Regions from separate parts of the Klebsiella sp. WOUb02 genome, predicted to be linked through region 1. Evidence: predicted binding sites of a transcription regulator. Region 1 holds the regulator's gene; each other region holds the start of a gene.

Region 1 (8,040 bases):
TCGCGCCACGGTGAATCCGCGTTGTGGCAGGCGCCGCCGCTGCCGCGCTGGTGGCGGTCAAACCAGACGTGCGAATCTCCGGTGTGGTTGAACACGCCGTCGAGGATCAGACGCATCCCTTCCCGCTGCGTATTGTGCCGCAGGCGCAGCAGCGCGGCGTCGCCGCCGAACTGCGGATCAACGCGACGATAATCTTCGGTATCGTATTTATGCACGCTCGGCGCGACAAACACCGGATTCAGGTACAGCGCCGTGACGCCGAGCTGCTTGAGATACGGCAGCTTCTCGCTGATACCGTCCAGATCGCCGCCGTAAAAGGTTGAGCCACCCGCCTCGCCGGTTAACGGTTCATCCCACTGTTTCTGTACGATATCCTGTCCGGCAGCGTGGTGATGGTAGGGCCGATCCTGATCGGCGGCGCGCGGTTCGCTGCGCGCAAAGCGGTCAGGAAAGATTTGATAAAAGACCTGATCGGCAACCCACTGCGGGCCGCTGTCCGGCAGATCGACCGCAAACTGCTCCAGCCGCGCCGGCGGGAAGCGGTTAAAGCCCTGCGGGGTAAACCAGCGCTGCCGGTCGGCCCACAGCAGCTTGAAGCTATAGCGCCGACGCGGCTGGCCGCTGGCAAGATTAATCTCTCCGCGCCACGCGACGACGCCCGGCCGCGGCTCCTGACGCAGACGGTGCATCGGCAGCGAAAGTTCTTCGTTGTCCTCTTCCGCACGCAGCGTAACGCGCTGCGGCAGCTCATCGCCGCTAACCCACAGGGTGATAAAGAGTCGTCCCTGCTGCTCCTTGATAAACGGGGCAACAGGCAGGTGCCATGCCTTCAACATCGTTATTCCTCTCTTTACAGAATGGGCACACCTTGCCACAGCGCGTATGCGTATGACTCATCATCGGCAGAATTATTGGGGGAGGAGAGCGGAGGAGGATATCGCTCAGGCGAAAATATCCCGCCGGCTAGCGCGAACATAGCCGGCGGGAGAGCGGCCCGCTTAGCGCGCCTGCGCCAGCTGACGCTCACGACGGGTTTTCAGCTTCCAGCCAACCAGCAGCAGCGCTATCCACGCAAAGCCGACGTACAGGGAAATACGCGTATCCGGATGGTAGCCAATCAGCGCAATGATAAAGACGAGGAACGCCAGGCCTACCGCCGTGGTCGCCACGCCGCCAGGCACTTTAAACTTCAGCGCTTGCGCCTCTTCCGGCGGCAGACGACGGCGGAAGGCAATCTGCGACAGCAGGATCATAATCCACACCCACACCGTCGCAAAGGTCGCCAGGGAGGCGATCACCAGGAAGACGTTTTCCGGCATGATGTAGTTCAGGTAGACCGCGAACAGCAGCGCGATGGTCATCACAATCACCGTCACCCACGGCACGCCGCGGCGCGACGTTTTGGCGAACATTTTGGGCGCGCTGCCCTGCTCCGCCATACCGTGCAGCATGCGCCCGACGCCGAATACGTCGCTGTTGATGGCCGAAAGCGAGGCGGTCAGCACCACGAAGTTAAGGATGCTGGCGGCAAAAGCGATGCCCATATGCTGGAAGGTTAAGACGAACGGGCTACCGTTAGTCCCGACCTGGTTCCACGGATAAATGGCCATAATCACGAACAGCGTGCCCACGTAGAACACCAGAATACGCATCGGGACCGAGTTAATGGCGCGCGGGATGGATTTTTCCGGGTCTTTCGCTTCCCCGGCGGTGATACCGATGATCTCAATCCCGCCGTAGGCGAACATCACCATCTGCAGCGACATCACCATTCCCAGCCAGCCGTTGCTGAAGAAGCCGCCGTTGCTCCACAGATTATGGATGCCGGTCGGCTGACCGCCGTTGCCGATGCCCCAGATAATGATGCCGAAGCCGGCCAAAATCATGATGATAATGGTGGCGACTTTAAAGAAGGAGAACCAGAACTCCAGTTCGCCAAACACCTTCACGCTCATCAGGTTGACGGCGCAGATAATCAGCACCACGCTGAGCACCCAGATCCAGTGCGGAACCGTCGGGAACCAGACGCCCATATAGATGCCGAAGGCCGTCACGTCGGCGATGGCGACAATCAGGATTTCAAAGCAGTAGGTCCAGCCGGTGATATAGCCCGCCAGCGGGCCGAGGTAGTCCTGCGCATAGCGCGAAAATGAGCTGGCGGCGGGGTTATGCACCGACATCTCGCCCAGCGCGCGCATAATAATGTACGCCGCCGCGCCGCCGATAATATAGGCCAGCAGCACGCTCGGGCCGGCCATTTTAATCGCATCGGCCGAACCATAGAACAGGCCGGTGCCAATTGCCGAACCCAGCGCCATAAAGCGGATATGCCGGGTACTTAGCCCGCGCTTAAGTTTGTTACTACTTTCCATCGTATTCCATGCCGTTTTTCTCCTTTAGCCTTCAATGGGCGAAGATCAAAAGAGGATTACCTGAAAAACAAAAAACCACGGGACCTGAAGTCCCGTGGTTTAACACTGATTTTAAACGCCGGCTAGTGCGCGCTGGATGTCACCTGACGTCCTACGGCGCGATCCCAGACCACCGCCAGAACCACCATCACGGCGGTCGGCATCAGCCAGGCCAGCCCCTGCTCCGCCAACGGCAGACGCGCGGTCCACGCCGGCAGCAAATCGGCAAACGCCGACGTTTTAATGCCGTCAATGATACCAAACATCAGGCTGATAAACATGGCCGGCGCAATAACGCGGGACGAATTATGCCACCAGTTGCGGGTAAAGCTTAATACCACCAGTGCGATACACGGCGGATAGATAGCCGTCAGCACCGGGATCGAAATCTGAATCAGGTGGCTCAGCCCGAGGTTAGAGACCGCCATCGAGAAGATGCCGAGAATAAACACCAGCGAGCGGTAGGAGAGCGGCAGGTACTGGGCGAAAAACTCCGCGCAGGCGCAGGTCAGGCCAACCGCGGTAACCAGGCAGGCGATGAAAATCAGCGCCGCCAGCATAAAGCTCCCCGCGCCGCCGAAGGTGTGCTGGACGTACGAGTGCAGAATCGCCGCGCCGTTGGCCGACTGATCGACCAGGGTCGCGCTGTCGGAGCCGAGGCGGAACAGGGCCAGGTACAGCAGCGTCAGGCCGACGCCCGCCATCAGGCCGGCCCACACGGTATAGCGGGTCAGCAGGCGCGCTTCCGTGACGCCGCGAGAGCGGGCGGCGTTAACAATGACGATCCCGAAGACCATCGCGCCGAGGGTGTCCATCGTCAGATAGCCGTTGACGAAACCGTTTGAGAACGGCGCGGTACGGTAGGCTTCCAGCGCGTTGCTGATCGGCCCCGCCGGCCAAATAATCGCCGCGACGGAGAGAATAATCAGCGCAATGATTTTCAGCGGCGCGAGGAAATTGCCGACGGTATCCAGCAGCTTGCCGGGATATAACGAAACGAGGATCACCAGGGCAAAATAGATAACGCTGTAAATCAGCAGCGGCATCGCGCCTTCGCCGGTCAGCGGAGCAATGCCCACCTCAAAGGAGACCGTCGCGGTACGCGGAGTCGCGAACAGCGGACCCACCGCCAAATAGCAGACCACGGCCAGCAGGATCCCCGCCACTTTACCAATCGGGGTGCTCAGGCTTTCAACGCCGCCGCCGACTTTCGCCAGCGCCACGACCGTCAGCACCGGTAAACCCACGGCGGTGATCAGAAAGCCGATAGCGGCGGTCCAGACGTGTTCACCAGCCTGTAAACCAACCATGGGAGGGAAGATGATGTTGCCTGCGCCGACGAACAGCGCGAAGGTCATAAAGCCCAGCGCGATGATGTCGCGAGATTTTAACTGATGGGTCATAAATTCATACTGCCTGTGGATGTGGTGGTGTTAAACGGAAAAATACCGTGCCTTCCCTTAGGGATGATACAGCGGCTATTGCCGGAAACTCAGCGAGATATGCTCCCGAAGCGGCGTGGGAAAGAATTGTTTTTTGAATTACCACGCAAAAGCAGTCTGTCTACGACTGCTGGGGCGCAATTTAAACGCTTATAACGTTTTAAAGCAAGGCGGGATCGCAAAAGCAGATGATTATGCTAAGTCTTAATTTATATCCAGCTCTATTGACCATAATGAAGGAAAACATATGGCTAATCATGCGAACAAAAAAGCAGCGGACGTTCGTTAATTACGCAGCGGAAAATTGACTGCAAACGAAAATGACCAGCCGAAGCTGGTCATTGACAAGTTATGTTGACAGCGCGGCGGCTAGCCGCTTTTTTTGGCAATTAAACGTTCCGGCAGCAGGAAGCTAAACCGCGTGCCTTTGCCGGGCGTACTCTCAATATCCAGCCGGCTATCGTGATGATTGACCGCATGCTTGACGATCGCCAGCCCCAGGCCGCTGCCTCCGGTTTGCCGCGAGCGCGCTTTATCCACGCGATAGAAGCGCTCGGTGAGCCGCGGAATATGCTCGGGCGCAATCCCCGGGCCGTTATCCTCGACGCTAAACAGGGCGCCGTGCGGCGCTTTCTGCCAGCTGACGGTAACCTCCGTGCCCTCCGGAGTATGACTAATCGCGTTATACACCAGATTTGAGATCGCGCTGCGCAGTTGCTCTTCATTGCCGAGAACCTGCAAAGACTCGTCGACCACAAAGTGCAGGATATGCTTTTTCTGGCTAAGGGTTTGCGCCTCGCGCTCGACAACCCGCAGCATCGTCGGCACGTCGATTTTGTCGTTCATCGCCAGAACCGGGGCCGCTTCAATACGCGACAGCGTCAGCAGTTGTTTAACCAGCCCCTCCATGCGCTGGGTCTGCTCGCGCATGGTATGCAGAGCCTTTTCCCGCGTCACCCCTTCCAGCACCTGCTCCTGCATCATCTCCAGATACCCCTGCAGCACCGTTAGCGGCGTGCGCAGACTCGTGGCTGACGTTGGCAAAAAAGTTGCGCCGCGCCCCTTCAAGCTGGTGCATCTGCGTCACGTCGCGCGCCACCATCAGCATCTGCTTGTCGCTGTAGGGCATCACGCGGATTTCCAGATGGCGCGAGTTATTAAGGACCAGATTGAGCGGTTTGCTGAAGTCCTTGCTTTTTAGGTAGCTGGCGAATTCAGGGTAGCGCAGGAGGTTAAGGATGTTTTGTCCGCTGTCGTCCGGCCAGCGCAGATTGAGGATCTGCTGTGCGAGGCCGTTACACCAGAAGATCGCCCCCTCCTCCGTGGTTAGCACCACCGCGTCGGGCAACGACTCCGCTCCGCTGCGAAAGCGTTTGATCAGGCTGCCCAGCTCGCGCCGGCGCTTTTTATTACGCATCTGCATCTGATGGAGGCCGTACAGCAGCGGTTCCCAGCTGCCGCTTCCCGGCGGTGGCGTCATGCTGCGGTCTACCCACAGCCACCACGAAAGACGCAGTAAATTCCAGAAATGCCAGATAAGAAGTCCGGTCACCGCCGCCAGTAAAAACCACGGTAAATGACCAAATACCGCCCCGAGAATCAGGGCCGGGATACAACATAAGAAAAGCTCAAGCGCCAGCCTTTTCCATGACAGCCGTTCCAGCACGGTTCACACTCCTGTCGACATTCAGAAACGGGCGGAGAAACGATATCCCGTGCCGCGAACCGTTTGTACCATCCGGTCATGGCCACTCTGTTCCAGCGCTTTACGCAGACGGCGAATATGCACGTCTACCGTTCGGTCTTCTACATACACGTTAGTCCCCCAGACGTGATTCAGCAGCTGCTCGCGGCTGTATACGCGTTCCGGGTGGGTCATAAAGAAGTGCAATAGCTTAAACTCGGTCGGCCCCATATCCAGCGGGTTTTCGCCGGTCATCACGCGATGGGAGGAAGGATCGAGGCTCAGCCCCTGCATTTCAATCACCTCTTCCACCGCCATCGGGGAGATTCGCCGCATCACGGCTTTGATTCGCGCCACCAGCTCTTTCGGCGAGAAAGGCTTGGTGATGTAATCATCGGCGCCGGTCTCCAGGCCGCGAACGCGATCTTCCTCTTCACCGCGCGCGGTCAGCATCACGACCGGAATATCGCGGGTCATCGCCTCACGCTTAAGCTGCTTAATAAACTGCAGACCCGACCCGCCCGGCAGCATCCAGTCAAGGAGAATCAGATCGGGCCAGGGTTCATTGAGTTGGTTCACCGCGCTGTCAAAATCTTCCGCCTCGACGGGCTGAAAGCCGTTTTGCTCCAGAACAAAACAGACCATTTCGCGAATTGGAGCTTCATCTTCAACGACCAGAATTCTTCTCGCCATTATTTACCCTGTGTTTTTTAGCCATCAGTATAGAGTGCGGCGCCATTATGCGTCAGTTTTGTGACAGATTTATGAAAAAAAGGGGCGTATGACGATCGAGGATTTTGCATTGTGACACGCACTTAACTCCCTTTCCGTCAATGGTATACTGGCGGCAACGCTCTCAGGCTACGGAATATCTATGCGCATCATTCACACCTCTGACTGGCATCTCGGACAAAACTTTTACAGCAAAAGCCGCGCCGCTGAGCATGCGGCCTTTCTCGACTGGCTGCTGGCCAGCGCGCAGGAGCACGAGGTCGATGCCATTATCGTCGCCGGCGATATCTTTGATACCGGCTCGCCGCCGAGCTACGCCCGCGAGCTGTATAACCACTTCGTGGTTCAGCTTCAGCAAACCGGCTGTCGGCTGGTGGTGCTGGCGGGCAATCATGACTCGGTCGCCACGCTGAATGAATCGCGCGACATCCTGGCCTTTTTAAAAACCACGGTCGTGGCTAACGCCGGCCACGCCCCCTTCGTTCTGCCGCTGCGCGACGGCGCGCCGGGGGCGATATTCTGTCCGGTCCCGTTCCTGCGCCCCCGCGAGCTGGTCACCAGCCAGGCCGGGCACTCCAGCGGTGAAAAGCAGCAGCTGCTGCTCACCGCCATCAGCGACTACTATCAGCAGCAGTACCAGCAGGCCTGCGCCCTGCGCGGCGACCGATCGCTGCCGATTATCGCCAGCGGCCACCTGACCACCGTCGGCGCCAGCAAAAGCGACGCGGTGCGCGAGATCTATATCGGCACCCTCGACGCCTTCCCGGCCAGCCATTTTCCCCCTGCCGACTATATTGCGCTGGGCCATATCCACCGGGCGCAGATCGTCGGCGGCTGCGAGCATATCCGCTACAGCGGCTCGCCGATCTCCCTGAGCTTCGATGAGACCGGGAAAAATAAAAGCGTCAATCTGGTGACCTTTACCGACGGCCGTCTGACGGACGTAAGTCCGCTGGCGGTGCCGGTTGTCCAGCCGCTGGCGGTGCTAAAGGGCGATTTTGCCAGCATCTGCGAACAGCTTGACCGCTGGCAGGATAGCGCGGATCTGCCCGCCGCCTGGCTGGATATTGAAATCACCAGCGACGAATATCTGCACGATATCCAGCGCCAGATTCAGACCCGCTGCGAAACGCTGCCGGTGGAAGTGCTGCTGGTGCGCCGCAGCCGCGCCCAGCGCGAGCGCATCCTCGCCGGCGAACGGCGGGAAACCCTCAGCGAACTGCGGGTTGAGGAGGTTTTTGCCCGTCGCCTGGCGCTGGAGAGCCTCGAAGAGCCGCAGCAGCAGCGCCTCGAGCAGCTGTTTAACGAAACGCTGCACAGCCTGAACGGTGAGGAGCGCCTGTGAAAATTCTGAGCCTGCGCCTGAAAAACCTTAACTCGCTGAAAGGCGAGTGGAAAATCGATTTCACCGCCGAACCGTTCGCCAGCAACGGGCTGTTTGCAATCGTCGGGCCGACGGGGGCCGGGAAAACGACCCTGCTGGACGCCATTTGCCTCGCGCTGTACCACGAAACGCCGCGCCTGAGCAGCGTGTCGCAATCGCAAAACGATCTGATGACCCGCAATACCGCCGAATGCCTGGCTGAAGTTGAATTTGAGGTCAAAGGTATCGCCTACCGCGCCTTCTGGAGCCAGAACCGCGCGCGCAACCAGCCCGACGGCAACCTGCAGGCGCCCCGCGTCGAGCTGGCCCGCTGCGACGATGGGCAAATCCTCGCCGACAAAGTCAAAGACAAGCTGGAGATGACCGCCTCGCTCACCGGCCTCGATT
Region 2 (8,040 bases), 1.2 Mb from region 1:
GCAGCGCAATAAATGAGGTAACCAGCGTACCGTAGATCGGAACCAGCGCCCCGAAGATTTCGTTGGGTGCATCCCACTCTTTAGTCCACAAAAAGGCAAAGCCAAACTTTTGCATGCTTGGCCACGAAGAGATAATCAGGGAAACGATGATGCCGCCCAGCATCAATAGCACAATCAGCGCCGCCAGTTTGACCAGCACGCCGAAAATTATGTCACCCTTTTTCCCCGGAGGGTTGAATGCCGGCTTGGTTGCAGCCATAGGTTACTCTTTAAGTTCGGGTCCGAAAGGTCTCTATATTACTGACCTGTAAGACAAAGGTAATGCTATACCCAAAATAATTCGCGCCGCAAGCAACGTGGCCCGCAGCGCGAAGTATAGCGAGTATTAGTACAGCGCTTTACCGCTGCTGTCTTTCACGTTGGTTTTCCATGCAGCGCGAACCTGCTCAACCACGCTTTCCGGCAGCGTTGCGTAATCCAGGGCGTTAGCTTCTTTACCGCCGTTTTTATACGCCCAGTCGAAGAACTTCAGCACTTCAGCCGTCTGCTCAGGCTTGCTGGAAGCTTTGTGCACCAGGATGAAAGTGGTTGAGGTGATCGGCCATGCATTATCACCTTTCTGGTTAGTCAGGTCCTGGGCAAAGGACTTGCTCCAGTCGATGCCCTTCGCGGCGTTAGCGAAGTTATCTTCCGTTGGGTTAACCGGCTTGCCGTCGGCAGACAGCAGTCTGGTGTAGGCCAGATTGTTCTGTTTAGCATAGGCGTATTCAACGTAGCCAATGGAACCAGGCAGACGCTGAACGAAAGCGGCGATACCGTCGTTACCTTTACCGCCCAGGCCGGTCGGCCAGTTAACGGTAGAGCCGGCGCCGATTTTAGATTTCCACTCTTCGTTCACTTTCGACAGGTAGCTGGTGAAGACGAAGGAAGTACCGGAACCATCGGCACGACGCACGACGGCGATATTCTGTGCCGGCAGCTTCTTGCCCGGGTTGAGTTTAGCAATCGCTTCGTCATCCCACTTCTTAATTTTGCCCAGGTAGATGTCACCCAGCGTTTTACCATCCAGCACCAGCTCGCCGGACTTCAGGCCTGGCAGGTTAACGGCCAGCACCACGCCGCCGATAACGGTTGGGAACTGGAACAGACCTTCCTGAGCCAGCTTGTCATCAGCCAGAGGAGCATCAGAAGCACCGAAATCAACGGTGTTGGCAATAATCTGTTTTACACCACCGGAAGAGCCGATGCCCTGGTAGTTCACTTTATTGCCGGTCTCTTTCTGATAAGTATCAGCCCATTTGGCATACACCGGCGCAGGGAAAGTTGCGCCTGCGCCCGTCAGACTTGCTGCTGCAAATGCAGAAAAAGCGCTCATAGATAAGGTCGCGGCGACAACTGTTGCGACGGTGGTACGCATAACGTTCATAATGTCTCCTGCTGGATTCGTAAATCGTTGTTTCGAGGCTATGGTGAGCAAAATAGGACAAAGAGGTGACAGTAAAATGTACGAATTATTACAGTTTTATGACAGGCAAAAAGATGCGCAACAGAATAAAATAAAAACACTATAAATCATGGTGTTAATTATTTAAGTGACGGGAATTTTACGGGAATATTTTATTTTTTTGACAGCCAATACCGTCGTCAAAGATGACAGTTTGTCATAAACCAGCGCCGACAAACTGTTTACCGCCGCGATAAAAAAACGATCTGCGGATAACAAAAAGGGCCACCGAATGGCAGCCCTTACAGGATGCGTTGTGCTTTACTCTACGGTAACCGATTTTGCGAGGTTACGCGGCTGGTCAACGTCGGTGCCTTTAATCAGCGCGACGTGATAGGCCAGCAGCTGCAGCGGGACGGTGTAGAAGATTGGCGCGATCGCCTCTTCAACGTGCGGCATCTGGATGATGTGCATATTGTCGCTGCTGCTAAAACCCGCATCGCCATCGGCAAAGACGTACAGCTGACCGCCGCGGGCGCGAACTTCTTCGATGTTGGATTTTAGCTTCTCCAGCAGTTCGTTGTTCGGCGCGACCACAATGACCGGCATCTCAGCGTCAATCAGGGCCAGAGGACCGTGCTTCAGCTCACCGGCGGCGTAGGCTTCCGCGTGGATATACGAGATCTCTTTCAGCTTCAGCGCCCCTTCAAGAGCAATAGGGAACTGATCGCCACGGCCGAGAAACAGCGCGTGGTGCTTATCAGAGAAGCTTTCCGCCAGCGCTTCAATGCGCTTGTCCTGCGACAGCATCTGCTCGATTCGGCTTGGTAACGCCTGCAGGCCATGCACGATATCGTGTTCAATCGCCGCATCCTGGCCCTTCAGGCGCGCCAGTTTCGCCACCAGCATCAGCAGCACGGTCAGCTGGGTGGTGAAGGCTTTGGTGGAAGCCACGCCGATTTCGGTGCCCGCTTTGGTCATCAGCGACAGATCGGACTCGCGAACCAGCGATGAGCCAGGCACGTTGCAAATAGCCAGAGATCCAAGATATCCCAGCTCTTTCGACAGGCGCAGAGCGGCCAGCGTATCCGCCGTCTCGCCGGACTGGGAGAGGGTGATCATCAGGCTGTTGCGGCGCACTGCCGATTTGCGATAGCGGAATTCGGAGGCGATTTCGACATCGCACGGCACCCCGGCCAGCGCTTCAAACCAGTAGCGAGAAACCATCCCGGAGTTATACGACGTGCCGCAGGCGACAATCTGAATATGCTCAACCTGAGAGAGCATCTCGTTGGCGTTGGCGCCCAGTTCGCTCAGATCGACCTCTCCGTGGCTAATCCGCCCGGTGAGGGTGTTCTTGATAGCGTTCGGCTGCTCGTAGATCTCTTTTTGCATGTAGTGGCGGTAGATGCCCTTATCGCCCGCGTCGTACTGCAGGTTGGATTCAATATCCGGGCGTTTAACCGCCGCGCCGGACTTATCAAATACCACCACCGAGCGGCGGGTGACTTCCGCAATATCGCCCTCTTCGAGGAAGATAAAACGGCGGGTCACCGGCAGCAGCGCCAACTGATCGGAGGCGATGAAGTTCTCCCCCATCCCCAGACCAATAACCAGCGGGCTGCCTGAACGAGCGGCCAGCAGGGTGCCCGGATCGCGGGTATCCATGATCACGGTACCGTAGGCGCCGCGCAGACTGGGGGATGGCGCGCAGAACGGCTTCACGCAGGGTGCCGCCCTGCTCCAGCTCCCAGTGCACCAGATGAGCAATCACTTCCGTATCGGTCTCTGATACAAAAATATAGCCCTGCGACTGCAGCAGCTCGCGCAGCGGTTCATGGTTTTCGATGATGCCGTTGTGGACCACCACAATATGTTCAGAAACATGCGGATGCGCATTGCTCTCGGACGGTTCGCCGTGGGTCGCCCAGCGGGTATGGGCAATCCCCGTACCGCCGTGCAACGGCTGCTCTTCTACCGCCTGAGCCAGCATCTGTACTTTACCGAGCCGACGAACGCGGGACATGTGTCCTTCGTTATCAACCACTGCCAGACCGGCAGAGTCATAGCCCCGGTATTCCAGACGACGTAAACCTTCGAGAAGGATTTCAGCAATATCACGCTGCGCGACTGCGCCAACAATTCCACACATAGTTAAATTTCCTGATAATGGCGTTATGCCATGCGTTGTCGCTGACCTGTGTTTACCCAACGCATTTACGTTGGATAATGCCCTTTCCGGGCGCCCCGAGCCTTGTAGAGAGTGGGGTTATTTTTATGGTTACTGCTATGGGGGGAGGATTATTTTATCCTCTCACCCCGGCCCTCATCCCGAAAGGACGAGGGATAAATGACCTACTTTTTCTTCACCGGACGCTGCCAGCCCTGCTTATGGACCTGCGGCACGCGGCTTAATACTAATTCATGATCGGCAATATCGCGGGTCACCGTGGTGCCGGCGGCGATCGTCACGCCGTTACCGACGGTTACCGGCGCCACCAGCTGGCTATCCGACCCGACAAACACGTCGTTGCCAATAATGGTTTTAAATTTATTGGCGCCGTCATAGTTACAGGTGATGGTACCTGCGCCGATATTAACGTTATCGCCGATTTCCGCATCGCCGAGGTAGGTGAGATGCCCCGCCTTCGAGCCTTTGCCCAGGCGCGCTTTCTTCATTTCGACAAAATTGCCGACGTGCGCGCCTTGCAGCAGCTCCGCCCCCGGCCGCAGACGCGCGAAAGGCCCGATGGTGCAGGCCGCCTGCAGATGGGCATCTTCCACCACCGAGTAGGGGCTGATTTCGCAATCATCGCCAATGGTGCTGTTTTTAATCACGCAGCCGGCGCCGATTTTCACCCGATCGCCCAGCACCACGTTGCCCTCAAGGATAACGTTAGTATCAATCTCAACGTCGCGCCCGTGCGTCAGGGTGCCGCGGAGATCAAAACGTGCCGGATCGCGCAGCATAACGCCCGCCAGCAGCAGTTTTTCCGCCTGTTCAGACTGATAGACGCGCTCAAGGCGGGAGAGGCTGCAGGCGGTTGTTGACGCCTTCCACTTCGCTTAAGCGCTGAGGGTGGACGGCAACGATTTCCCGGCCTTCCTGATAGGCCATGGCGATGATATCGGTAATGTAGTATTCGCCCTGGACGTTGTTATTCGTCAGCTTAGCCAGCCAGCGTTTTAAATCGGCGCCGCCGGCGATCAGGATCCCGGTGTTGATTTCCTGAATTTGACGCTGCGCTTCGCTGGCATCCTTATGCTCAACGATGCCGCTAACCCGGCCGTTATCACGGGTGATGCGCCCATAGCCGCTCGGATCGTCCAGCTTCACCGTCAGCAGGCCAATTCCGCCCTGCGGTTTAGCGGCGCGCAGGCGCTGCAGGGTATCGACGGAGATCAGCGGGACGTCGCCGTACAGCATCATGATATCTTCGTCATCGGCGAAGAAAGGCGCCGCCTGCTGCATCGCATGGCCGGTCCCCAGCTGTTCCGCCTGCAGAACCCAGTTAAGATTGTCTTCATGCAGCGTCTGACGCAGCCGATCGCCGCCGTGCCCGTACACAAGGTGCACAGAAGAAGCACCTAAATCTTTAGTAGCATCAATGACATGTTGCACCATTGGCTTTCCAGCCAGGGCGTGCAGCACCTTGGGAAGATCGGAATACATGCGGGTCCCTTTGCCTGCGGCAAGGATAACCACGCTCATCGCACTGTTTGACATACGCATCCTGACAGCTGTTAGAACGAAAAGTAAAAGCCTTTCACGTTGAAAATACTACATATTTTTCATCATAAAACGAGACGAGGATAAAACGCTCAGGCTCAACGCTATACGCCATTTTATGGCGCTATTTTTCACCACTGCAAATGTGTTTATCTCCGAAAAAGGGTCACAAAGGCGATAAACGCCTGCTATCTCACTGCTTTTCCTGTTTTTTTGACACCTGAATAAAGCACAAGTTATACATAAAACATAGCTTCAGACCGCACTTAGCGCGTGCAGGCCAATGGTTACCCTCGCGCTCGAAAATGAAGAAAATACCTTAGGCATTAGCCTGTTCCAGCAAATTATCGCATTGCCGCGGCATGCTGACGAGCCTCGCAGGGGAAGGTGACCGGGACTTGTACGCCAGGACCGATGACAGGCTTTAAGATGAAGGCATAAAAAAAGCCAGCCTGGAAACCAGACTGGCTTTTTAACTTTCAAGCCGGTGTTACATCGCTTTTTTGGTCAATTCGATAACGCGCAGTTTGGCGATCGCTTTGGCCAGTTCCGCAGACGCCTGAGCGTAATCTACGTCGCCGTGAGAGCTGCTAATATGCTCTTCCGCTTTACGCTTCGATTCCAGGGCTCGCGCTTCGTCGAGATCCTGGCCACGAATTGCCGTATCAGCCAGAACGGTCACGCTACCAGGCTGCACTTCAAGAATGCCGCCGGACAGATAGATAAACTCTTCATGACCGTGCTGTTTAACGATGCGAATCATACCAGGCTTAATGGCGGTGAGCAGCGGGGCGTGACCCGGGAAAATACCCAGTTCACCTTCACTACCCGTTACCTGGATTTTCTCGACCAGACCAGAGAACATTTGCTTCTCTGCGCTGACGACGTCCAGGTGGTAAGTCATTGCCATATCACCCTCCGATTAAGGCGTTAAAGTTTTTTGGCTTTTTCCACGGCTTCGTCGATGGAACCAACCATGTAGAACGCCTGCTCCGGCAGGTGATCGTATTCGCCTTCCATGATGCCTTTAAAGCCACGGATGGTGTCTTTCAGGGAGACGTATTTGCCCGGAGAACCGGTAAATACTTCCGCCACGAAGAACGGCTGGGACAGGAAGCGCTGGATCTTACGCGCGCGAGCTACCACCAGTTTATCTTCTTCAGACAGCTCATCCATACCGAGGATGGCGATGATGTCTTTCAGTTCCTGATAACGTTGCAGCAGAGACTGTACGCCACGCGCGGTGTCGTAGTGTTCCTGACCAACAACCAGCGGATCCAGCTCGACGGCTGGTGGAGTCCAGCGGGTCAACGGCCGGGTAGATACCCAGAGACGCGATCTGACGGCTCAGTACCACGGTTGCATCTAAGTGAGCAAAGGTGGTTGCTGGGGATGGGTCAGTCAGGTCATCCGCAGGTACGTATACCGCCTGTACGGAAGTGATAGAACCGGTTTTGGTGGAGGTGATACGTTCCTGCAGAACGCCCATCTCTTCCGCCAGAGTCGGCTGATAACCTACCGCTGAAGGCATACGACCCAGCAGTGCGGATACTTCCGTACCGGCCAGGGTATAACGATAGATGTTATCGACGAACAGCAGTACGTCACGACCTTCGTCACGGAATTTCTCAGCCATGGTCAGGCCGGTCAGCGCAACGCGCAGACGGTTTCCCGGCGGCTCGTTCATCTGGCCGTAAACCAGGGATACTTTATCCAGAACGTTGGAGTCGGTCATCTCGTGGTAGAAGTCGTTACCCTCACGAGTACGTTCACCTACGCCCGCAAACACGGAGTAACCGGAGTGCTCGATCGCGATGTTACGGATCAGCTCCATCATGTTTACGGTTTTACCCACGCCCGCACCGCCGAACAGACCGACTTTACCGCCCTTAGCGAACGGACACATCAGGTCGATTACTTTGATGCCGGTTTCCAGCAGTTCCTGAGAGCTGGAGAGCTCTTCGTAGGAAGGCGCCGCGCGGTGGATAGCCCAACGGTCTTCTTCACCGATGTCGCCTTTCATATCGATCGGCTGACCCAGCACGTTCATGATACGACCCAGCGTTGCTTTACCAACCGGGACTTCGATCGGGTGCTCGAGGTCTTTAACTTCCAGACCACGACGCAGACCGTCGGAAGAACCCATGGCGATAGCACGTACGATACCACCGCCGAGCTGCTGCTGAACTTCCAGCACCAGACTCTCGTTACCATTTTGTACCTCAAGAGCATCGTACACGCGCGGTACGGCATCCTGAGGGAATTCGACGTCAACCACGGCGCCGATTACCTGGACAATTTTTCCAGTAGCCATCTTGAATCCTCTACGAATTAACCTGGTTATACCGCGGATGCACCACCGACGATTTCGGTGAGTTCCTGAGTAATGCTGGCCTGACGAGCTTTGTTGTATACCAACTGCAACTCTTTAATCAGGCTGCCGCCATTATCGGTAGCGGCTTTCATCGCCACCATACGTGCGGCCTGCTCGCTGGCCAGGTTTTCTACCACGCCCTGATAAACCTGAGACTCAACGTAGCGACGCAGGAGGGTATCCAGCAGCGCTTTTGGATCTGGCTCATACAGATAATCCCAGGATTTACGCTTCAGATCAGCATCTTCTGACGCCGGTAGCGGCAGCAGCTGAGTAATGGTCGGAGCCTGAGACATGGTATTAATAAATTTGTTGCTGACAACGTACAGCTTGTCCAGACGGCCTTCATCATAGGCCTGCAACATCACTTTTACCGGACCGATCAGTTCGGACAGGGACGGGTTATCACCCATGCCGGTCACCTGAGCGACAATATTGCCGCCTACGGAATTAAAGAAAGAAACGCCTTTAGAGCCGATCATTGCGATATCG
Region 3 (8,040 bases), 2.0 Mb from region 1:
ATATAAGGTTCGGCAGAGAAGCGGTATTCAACGACAACGTGTTTACTCAGGACTTCTTTACTGAAAATGCCACACATAAACAGAACTGTACCTCGTTTAACCCGAAAGGTGTTATCACATACAACGTTAATAATGGCAAGCCATTTTTAAACAGCTCTCGATCCTTCGCACAAAATATAAGAGGATCATTTGACCAACTGCACGTTTATGCGCCTTTTTGCGGCCGTGGTTAATCTCTGCCGGTGCGGAAAACATCCGATTACGCATGGATGATATCTGCAACTTTTTCACCGTAGCTCAACAACTTCGCGGCGTCCAGCCCGCGGGGCATGCGCCCCGCCAATTTTAAGGGGTCCGCGGCGGAGTACCTGCATAACGATGCGCGCAAACGCGCATATTGATAGCTGAAAATTCGCTTAGACCGAAAATATGCAGGGTTAATTAAACCTCATTCACCACACGATAAATAGTGTTTACATTACGCATTAATAATGAAATTTCGATGACACTTTCTTTCATCATGCAATTAAATCACGAGGTTATTATTTTATTTGATTAGCTCAAAAATCCATAACTTATTGGATAAAAGTGCGATCGCTAACACATTAAGCAGTATAAGAAATGTGGCAACAACAGATGAAGGATAAGGATAAGTTATTGCGCAAGGCGATGAGGCAGGCGTACACCAGCGCGGTGTACACCCGTTTATCAGCTAGCGTTCAGCGACGAGACGGATAAAGTCGTCGTCATCCTTGCCCTTCTCAACGGCTGAAGGTTCGGCAACCTCTTCCTTCTCCAGCTTATTGGCTTCGCAGAGACGACGCAGCAGCGCGTTTTGGCGCTTTTGCTGATCCAGCAGAGCCTGCAGCAGCGCAATCTGCTCGTTGGCGCGCGAACTTGCGCGATTAACAAAAAACCATAACAACAGGCCGACAAGCAACAGCGCAACGGAAAGCGCCAGCGATGCCAGATTTACGATCCCAGGACTTAGTAACTCACTCATTTCACCACCTCAAAGAGAAGGCGTTTATTCTACCACCCGCGCAGCAGAAGAAAATCAGTCGTAATAAAAATCTCTTACCAGGGGATGAATTTGTTGATGGTGCAGATGCCGCTGAAAAACTGCACGTCCTGATCGCACATTACGTTAAGCATCTGCGTCCATAGCAATAAACAGCCCGCTATGACAACTATCAGCAAAACCCAGCGTAATTTTTTCACTCCACACTCCGCATCAATACCAGATGTTACCAGGATAGCACGCTCATCTTAAACCGCGGCTAACTGTAATACGAAAGGCAAGTTTAAGAATCATAGACTTGTTTCAACTCGTGTACCTGTCAGAATAAACGCCGAGGATAATACAAATTATGAGGCAACAATGCGATTGATCATTCGTACGATTGTAGTACTGGCCATCTTATGGATTGGCGTATTATTAAGCGGCTACGGCATGTTGATTGGTAGCAATGAGAACGCGGCGGGGTTGGGCCTCCAGTGTAAATATCTGACCGCCCGCGGCACCAGCACCGTGCAATACGTGCACTCTGATAGCGGCATTATTGGTCTGACCGACTGTCCGGTTCTGCGCAAAAGCGAAACCGTGATCGACAAAGGTTAATCCGGCCCGGGCTACGGCAGGAAGCCTCTTCCCGTCGTAGCCGACGCCCATTGCGATCAGAACGGATAGTCGTTATAGCCCATCTGTTCAGAAATTTTACGCGCCGCGGTGTGCAGCATGGCAACGTATTCGTGCAGCCTCTCCTCAGAGAAGCGCAGCGTCGGGAAAGAGATACTCAGACCGGCAATCACTACGCCAAAGCGGTCGAAGACCGGTACCCCAATGCAGCGAAGCCCCTCTTCCTGCTCTTCGTTATCTTCGCCATAGCCCTGCTGACGAACGCTATCCAGAACCGCCAGCAGCTCTTCGGTGCTGGCGATCGTCCGCTCGGTGCTGCGCTTATATTCAACGCCTTCGAGGATCTGCTCCACTTCGGCGCGGTCGCGCCACGCCAGCAGCACTTTGCCAATTGCGGTGCTGTACAGCGGGTTGCGGCGGCCGATACGCGAATACATGCGCAGGTTATACATCGAATCGATTTTATGGATGTAGACGATACTGTCTTCATCCAGCGCGCCGAGATGGATTGTCTCTTTAGTCAGACGCGACAGTTCGCGCATCTGAATATCCGCACTGCGCACCAGATCGACATTCTGCAGCGCGCGCGCGCCCAGCTCGAACAGCTTCAGCGTCAGGGAGTACTTCTCCGACTCACCTTCCTGGGCGACGTAGCCCAGCGACTTCATGGTTTGCAAAAAGCGATAAACGGTGCTTTTTGACATCATAACGCGCTGGGATAGTTCGGTAATACCAATTTCACGCTCTTCGCCAAGCGCCTGCAGGATGCCAAAAACCTTCAATACTGAAGAGACAGAATCTGGCTGTTTATCCAAATCTGCAACTGCCATTTATCACCTCATCGCAACTGTTTTATAAAAATTAGAACCGGTTTTTATTATAAATTCGCATCCTGACGCCCGCAATCGTTCTTCTGCTCATTCGTTACAAATCTGCGACATACAGCCGAATAATCAATGCTAAAATCATTAACCTGAGAATAGTCACGATAAAGTCACAACCTTAATATGGATAACAACACTCCCGATGGTCTGCCCCTGCCGCAGCGCTACGGCGCCATTCTGACCATCATTTTAGGCATCGCGATGGCCGTACTCGACGGCGCCATCGCCAACGTGGCCCTGCCGACCATCGCCACGGATCTTAACGCTTCACCCGCAGCCTCAATCTGGATAGTCAACGCTTACCAAATCGCCATCGTGATTGCGCTGCTGCCGCTCTCCTTTTTGGGCGATATGTTTGGCTATCGGCGTATCTATAAAATCGGCTTGCTGGTTTTTACTTTTACCTCGCTGGCCTGCGCCCTCTCCCACTCGCTTGAGATGCTGACGCTCGCCCGCGTCGCCCAGGGCCTCGGCGGCGCCGCGCTGATGAGCGTCAATACCGCGCTCATTCGTCTTATCTTCCCGAAGCGCTTCCTTGGGCGGGGAATGGGGATTAACTCGTTTGTGGTCGCCGTCTCATCCGCGGCCGGTCCGACAATCGCCGCAGCGATCCTCTCCATCGCCTCCTGGCAGTGGCTGTTTTTAATCAATATTCCGCTGGGAATTATTTCGCTAACGCTCGCCATACGCTACCTGCCGGCCAACAGCGGCCGCAGCAGGATCGCCCGTTTCGATCTTCCCAGCGCCATCATGAACGCGCTGACCTTCGGCCTGCTGATTACCGCACTCGGTGGCTTTGCCCAGGGGCAATCCGACCGACTGGTGCTGGCTGAAGCGGCCGCAACGCTGGTTATCGGGTTCTTCTTTATTCGCCGCCAGCTGCAAATGCCGGTGCCGCTGCTGCCGGTTGATCTGCTGCGAATCCCGCTGTTCTCGCTCTCTATTTGCACGTCAGTCTGTTCCTTCTGCGCACAGATGCTGGCGCTGGTTTCGCTGCCCTTTTTCCTGCAGGCTACGATCGGACGCAGCGAGGTAGAGACCGGGCTGCTGCTGACGCCCTGGCCGTTAGCGACGATGGTGATGGCGCCGCTGGCGGGTTACCTGATTGAGAAAATTCACGCGGGGCTGCTGGGAGCGGTAGGTCTGGCGGTAATGGCCTGCGGCCTGTTTGGCCTGGCGCTGCTGCCCTCATCCCCGTCCGATCTCGATATTATCTGGCGCATGGCGCTCTGCGGCGCGGGTTTCGGTCTGTTCCAGTCGCCGAATAACCACACTATCGTCTCATCGGCCCCGAGCCACCGCAGCGGCGGGGCCAGCGGAATGCTCGGTACCGCCCGACTGCTGGGGCAAAGCACCGGCGCGGCGCTGGTCGCCTTGCTGTTCAACCTGCAGGGTAACGGCGGCACCCATACCGCGCTGCTGCTGGCCGGAGGGCTGGCGGTCGTGGCGGCCACCGTCAGCGGGTTGCGCGTTACCCAGCCGCGCCCCGGACAGTAGCCCGGCGCGATTTAGGCGCAAAAAAACCGCAGCCCGGTTAAGGCTGCGGTTTTTATTTCCCTGCGCTGAAGGAGATGACTACTTCAGATATTCTCCGCTACGCAGCGCTTCGATACGCTTATCCAGCGGCGGGTGCGTCATAAACAGCTCGCTCATCGATTTCGCTTTGCCGTTTATGCACAGCGCCATCATGCTGCTGGCTTCCTGCGGCTCGTAGCTGGTTTTCAACCGCTGCAGGGCGGCGATCATTTTCTCGCGGCCGACCAGGCGGGCAGAACCGGCATCCGCATGGAACTCGCGGTAGCGCGAGAACCACATGGTGATGATGCTGGCCAGGATCCCAAACACCAGCTCCAGGACGGTGGCGACGGCAAAGTAAATCAGCGGGTTGCCGTTGCTGCTTTCACCTTCATCGCGGTTGCCGCCGAGGAATCCAGCGGCAATTTGCGCGATAACGCGCGAGATAAAGATGACGAAGGTGTTCACCACCCCTTGAATCAGGGTCATGGTCACCATATCGCCGTTGGCAATGTGGCTGATTTCATGGGCAATAACGGCTTCCGCCTCGTCACGGCTCATGTTCTGCAGCAGCCCGGTGCTGACGGCCACCAGCGAAGCGTCACGGCGCGCCCCGGTGGCAAACGCGTTAATATCCGGCGCATGGTAGATGGCGACCTGCGGCATGCCGATCCCCGCCTGCTGCGCCTGCTGCGCGACGGTATTCATCAGCCAGCGTTCGGTTTCGTTACGCGGCTGCTCAATGACTTCCCCACCCACCGATTTTAGCGCCATCCATTTCGATATCATCAGCGAAACGATCGAGCCACCAAAACCAAAAAGCAGCGCCATGATCAGTAGCCCGGTCATGCTGCTTGACTGTATTCCCGTCAGGCTTAGCACCAGCCCAAACACCGCCATAACGGCCAGGTTGGTCAACAGGAAGAGCGCGATTCGCATCATAATTTTCTTCTAACCTCGATTTAACAAAACGCACTATGCGATTCCCCATATCGTATGGGTACAACGTTAATTTTCAACCATCCTCCCCCGCTAAGTCACGAGAAAGACACAACTTTACATTTTGTAGCATATCGCTGACATCTGCATAATAGATTGACATCGGGCGCGGGAGAATCGAGGTTTTTGGCGGGAGAAACGGATAAAAAAACGGGCACAACATGTGTGCCCGTCGGATACTTATTTGCTAACCGGTGGTTCCACCGCCGGCCGGTCTTTCTCCAGATGGGCCAGGTCGAGCGCGATATGTACCGTTTCATCAAGATACGGATCCGGCTCCTGGTAATCCTTCGGCAGATCGTCCAGCTTCTTAAGCTGCGGCTTACCTTCACGCTTCAGGCGGTCGTTAATCCGCGCCAGACGAGTCGCATCATCCTCTTCGTTCTCTTTTTCGCGCTGGGCGTAGTTCAGAGAAACGATATTGCGCTTGTCTTTCATCGCGTTATAGCGAGCAATGTCCTTCATGATGTACTGGAATTCCGGATCTTTGGCAATCCGCTCATCATGCAGCTTCAGCAAATCGGGGCCAAACGGCGTCAAGTCGCCGGACTTGACGTAGGTCGCGGCGTTAACGCTATCCCACGGCAGGGCATTATCTTCATACTGCTCGCCGGTCTCGCGATCTTCGCTGCCGGTTGGCATCATGATGTCCGGCGTTACGCCCTTACGCTGAGTGCTGCCGCCGTTGATGCGGTAGAACTTCTGGATGGTGTACTGCACGGAACCCAGCGCCGGCCAGTCCGGACGCAGCATCTGATCGTAAATGCGGTTCAGCGAACGATACTGCTGTACGGTGCCTTTCCCGAAGGTTGGCTCACCCACGATCAGCGCGCGACCGTAGTCCTGCATCGCCGCGGCGAAGATTTCAGAAGCCGAAGCGCTGAAACGGTCAACCAGCACGACCAGCGGGCCTTTGTAGTAAACGACGCCGTCAGTATCGCTGTCTTCACGCACTTTGCCGTTGTTATCGCGAACCTGCACCACCGGACCAGACGGGATAAACAGACCGGAGAGCGATACCGCCTCGGTCAGCGCGCCGCCGCCGTTGCTGCGCAGGTCGATAACGATGCTGCTGACGTTCTGTTTTTCCAGCTTCTGCAGCTGCACCTTGACGTCATCCGTCAGGCCAACGTAGAAACCGGGGATATCCAGCACGCCGATTTTTTCTTTACCAACGGTTTTCACCGACATTTTAACCGCGCGATCTTCGAGACGAATTCGCTCGCGGGTTAGCGTGACGATGCGCGTTTTCGCGCCCTTGCCCGCCGGCAGCACTTCCAGGCGAACCTTACTGCCCTTCGGCCCTTTAATCAGCGCCACCACGTCGTCAAGGCGCCAGCCGATAACGTCAACCATGCCCTTACCGGACTGGCCGACGCCAACGATACGGTCGCCAACGCTAATTGACTTGCTCTTCGCCGCCGGGCCGCCGGCCACCAGCGAGTTGATCACCGTATAGTCGTCGTCCATCTGCAGCACCGCGCCGATCCCTTCTAACGAAAGGCTCATTTCGGTATTGAACTGCTCGGTATTGCGCGGCGACAGGTAGTTGGTATGCGGGTCGATTTCGCGGGCGAAGGCGGTCATAACCAGCGAGAACACATCTTCACTATTGGTTTGCGCCAGGCGACGAATAGCAAACTTATAGCGGCGGGTTAGCGTTTCGCGGATCTCTTTGTCGTCTTTACCCGCAAGCTTCAGGCTCAGCTGGTCAAACTTGACCTTTGCGTCCCACAGCGCGTTTAGCTCGGCCTCATCTTTCGGCCAGGGCGACTTGCTGCGGTCAAGGTTGAAGCTATCGTTGCCGGTAAAGTCCATCGGCCGCTCAAGCACCTTCAACGCGTACTGATAGCGTTCGAAGCGGCGCTGCTGACCCAGGTTGTACAGGTCGTAAAAAACGTCCAGCTTTCCGCTGCGCAGCTCGTCGCCGATTTGATTTTTCTTCGCGGCAAACTGAGCTACGTCGCTGGCCAGCAGCACGTTGTGGCTGTAGTCCAGCAGGTTCAGATAGCGGTCAAAAATTTTTGCCGAGAAGGCGTTATCGAGATCGAACTGTCGATAGTGCGAACGAGTAAAGCGCGAGGTTACGCGCTCACTCACCGTCGCGTGCTGCGGCTCTTCTTTCAGCACGGGGATTTGATCGGCTCGGGTAATATCATCCACGGCGAACGCGTGGCCTGCTATTGCCAGCAGGCCCGCAAGCGCGGTGAGCTTAAAGAATGTGTTCATGCCTGGCCCGGCCTCCGTTTCAGAACACCAGGTGTTCTGCGCGTACAATCATTGACATACCAGAAGTCGAGCTGTACACGAACGCCATCTTTGGTGATTTCCAGAACGGTGGCGTCCATTGCGTTATTGCCTGCTTTCACCTTCAGAGCCTGGCCGACGGACAGCGCGGTCAGATCTGATACAGGAGTATGACGCTCTTCGCGCGGTGCTTTCGCAACGGCGGGACGCGGCTTACGCTGTTCTGTGCCTTCTTTGCGGCGAACCTGAGGACGCGGCTTACGCTCGCGGCGGGCGCCTTCTTCCTGCTGACCAGCAGCGGCAGCGGCTTCGCGTTTTTTAGCCTGCTGGGCGGCACGCTGTGCCTGGACGCGAGCTTTTGCTTCTTCGAGCTGCTGACGGGCATGAGCAACGTGCTGCTCTTCCAGTTCGCCGCACGGGTTGCCGTCGAGGTCGACGCGAATCGCCCCAGGCTTAACGCCGTACAGATAGCGCCAGCTCGAAGTATAAAGACGTAACGCGGCGCGAAGCTGGGTTTTGCTGAGATTCATCTCCCCCCCAACGCGCTCAACGAGATCCTGAAAAATACCGACTTTCAGGGGGCGAGCTTCACCTTCAGCGCTGAAGCACTGTGGGAAACGTTCGGCCAGAAATGCGATAACTTCTTTACTGCTATTCAACTTAGGTTGATTTTCCATGAAATTTCCTGATTACAACGGACGTAGCCAACAAGCCGCAGGCATGAACAGGCGCCATTATAATGACGCCATCGCTAAA

The links. The regulator PhoB, encoded in region 1, activates phosphate uptake and scavenging genes when phosphate is short. The targets are predictions, from matches to a motif close to CTGTCATAAAACTGNCNNAT.
Region 2: pstS (phosphate ABC transporter substrate-binding protein PstS) is a predicted target of PhoB. The motif match lies at 1,512-1,531, and genes of this name have one in related genera.
Region 3: kdgR (DNA-binding transcriptional regulator KdgR) is a predicted target of PhoB. The motif match lies at 2,561-2,580, and genes of this name have one in related genera.

What each region holds. Positions count from the first base shown of each region.
Region 1 is NZ_CP170110.1:2,531,734-2,539,773, forward strand. Features, by position in the region: gene malZ (maltodextrin glucosidase) at 1-836, opposite strand, end outside; gene proY (proline-specific permease ProY) at 999-2,372, opposite strand; gene brnQ (branched-chain amino acid transporter carrier protein BrnQ) at 2,495-3,814, opposite strand; partial or broken gene phoR (phosphate regulon sensor histidine kinase PhoR) at 4,223-5,519, opposite strand; gene phoB (phosphate response regulator transcription factor PhoB) at 5,541-6,230, opposite strand; gene sbcD (exonuclease subunit SbcD) at 6,412-7,614, shown strand; gene sbcC (exonuclease subunit SbcC) at 7,611-8,040, shown strand, end outside.
Region 2 is NZ_CP170110.1:3,758,737-3,766,776, reverse strand. Features, by position in the region: gene pstC (phosphate ABC transporter permease PstC) at 1-259, opposite strand, end outside; gene pstS (phosphate ABC transporter substrate-binding protein PstS) at 386-1,426, opposite strand; partial or broken gene glmS (glutamine--fructose-6-phosphate transaminase (isomerizing)) at 1,766-3,596, opposite strand; partial or broken gene glmU (bifunctional UDP-N-acetylglucosamine diphosphorylase/glucosamine-1-phosphate N-acetyltransferase GlmU) at 3,800-5,171, opposite strand; gene ABOC21_RS25245 (F0F1 ATP synthase subunit epsilon) at 5,665-6,084, opposite strand; partial or broken gene atpD (F0F1 ATP synthase subunit beta) at 6,105-7,488, opposite strand; gene atpG (F0F1 ATP synthase subunit gamma) at 7,515-8,040, opposite strand, start outside.
Region 3 is NZ_CP170110.1:556,770-564,809, reverse strand. Features, by position in the region: partial or broken gene ABOC21_RS09390 (DUF2627 domain-containing protein) at 1-77, opposite strand, end outside; gene ABOC21_RS09385 (YebO family protein) at 713-1,003, opposite strand; gene mgrB (PhoP/PhoQ regulator MgrB) at 1,078-1,221, opposite strand; gene ABOC21_RS09375 (YobH family protein) at 1,382-1,621, shown strand; gene kdgR (DNA-binding transcriptional regulator KdgR) at 1,678-2,469, opposite strand; gene ABOC21_RS09365 (MFS transporter) at 2,647-4,020, shown strand; gene htpX (protease HtpX) at 4,099-4,980, opposite strand; gene prc (carboxy terminal-processing peptidase) at 5,218-7,266, opposite strand; partial or broken gene proQ (RNA chaperone ProQ) at 7,286-7,961, opposite strand.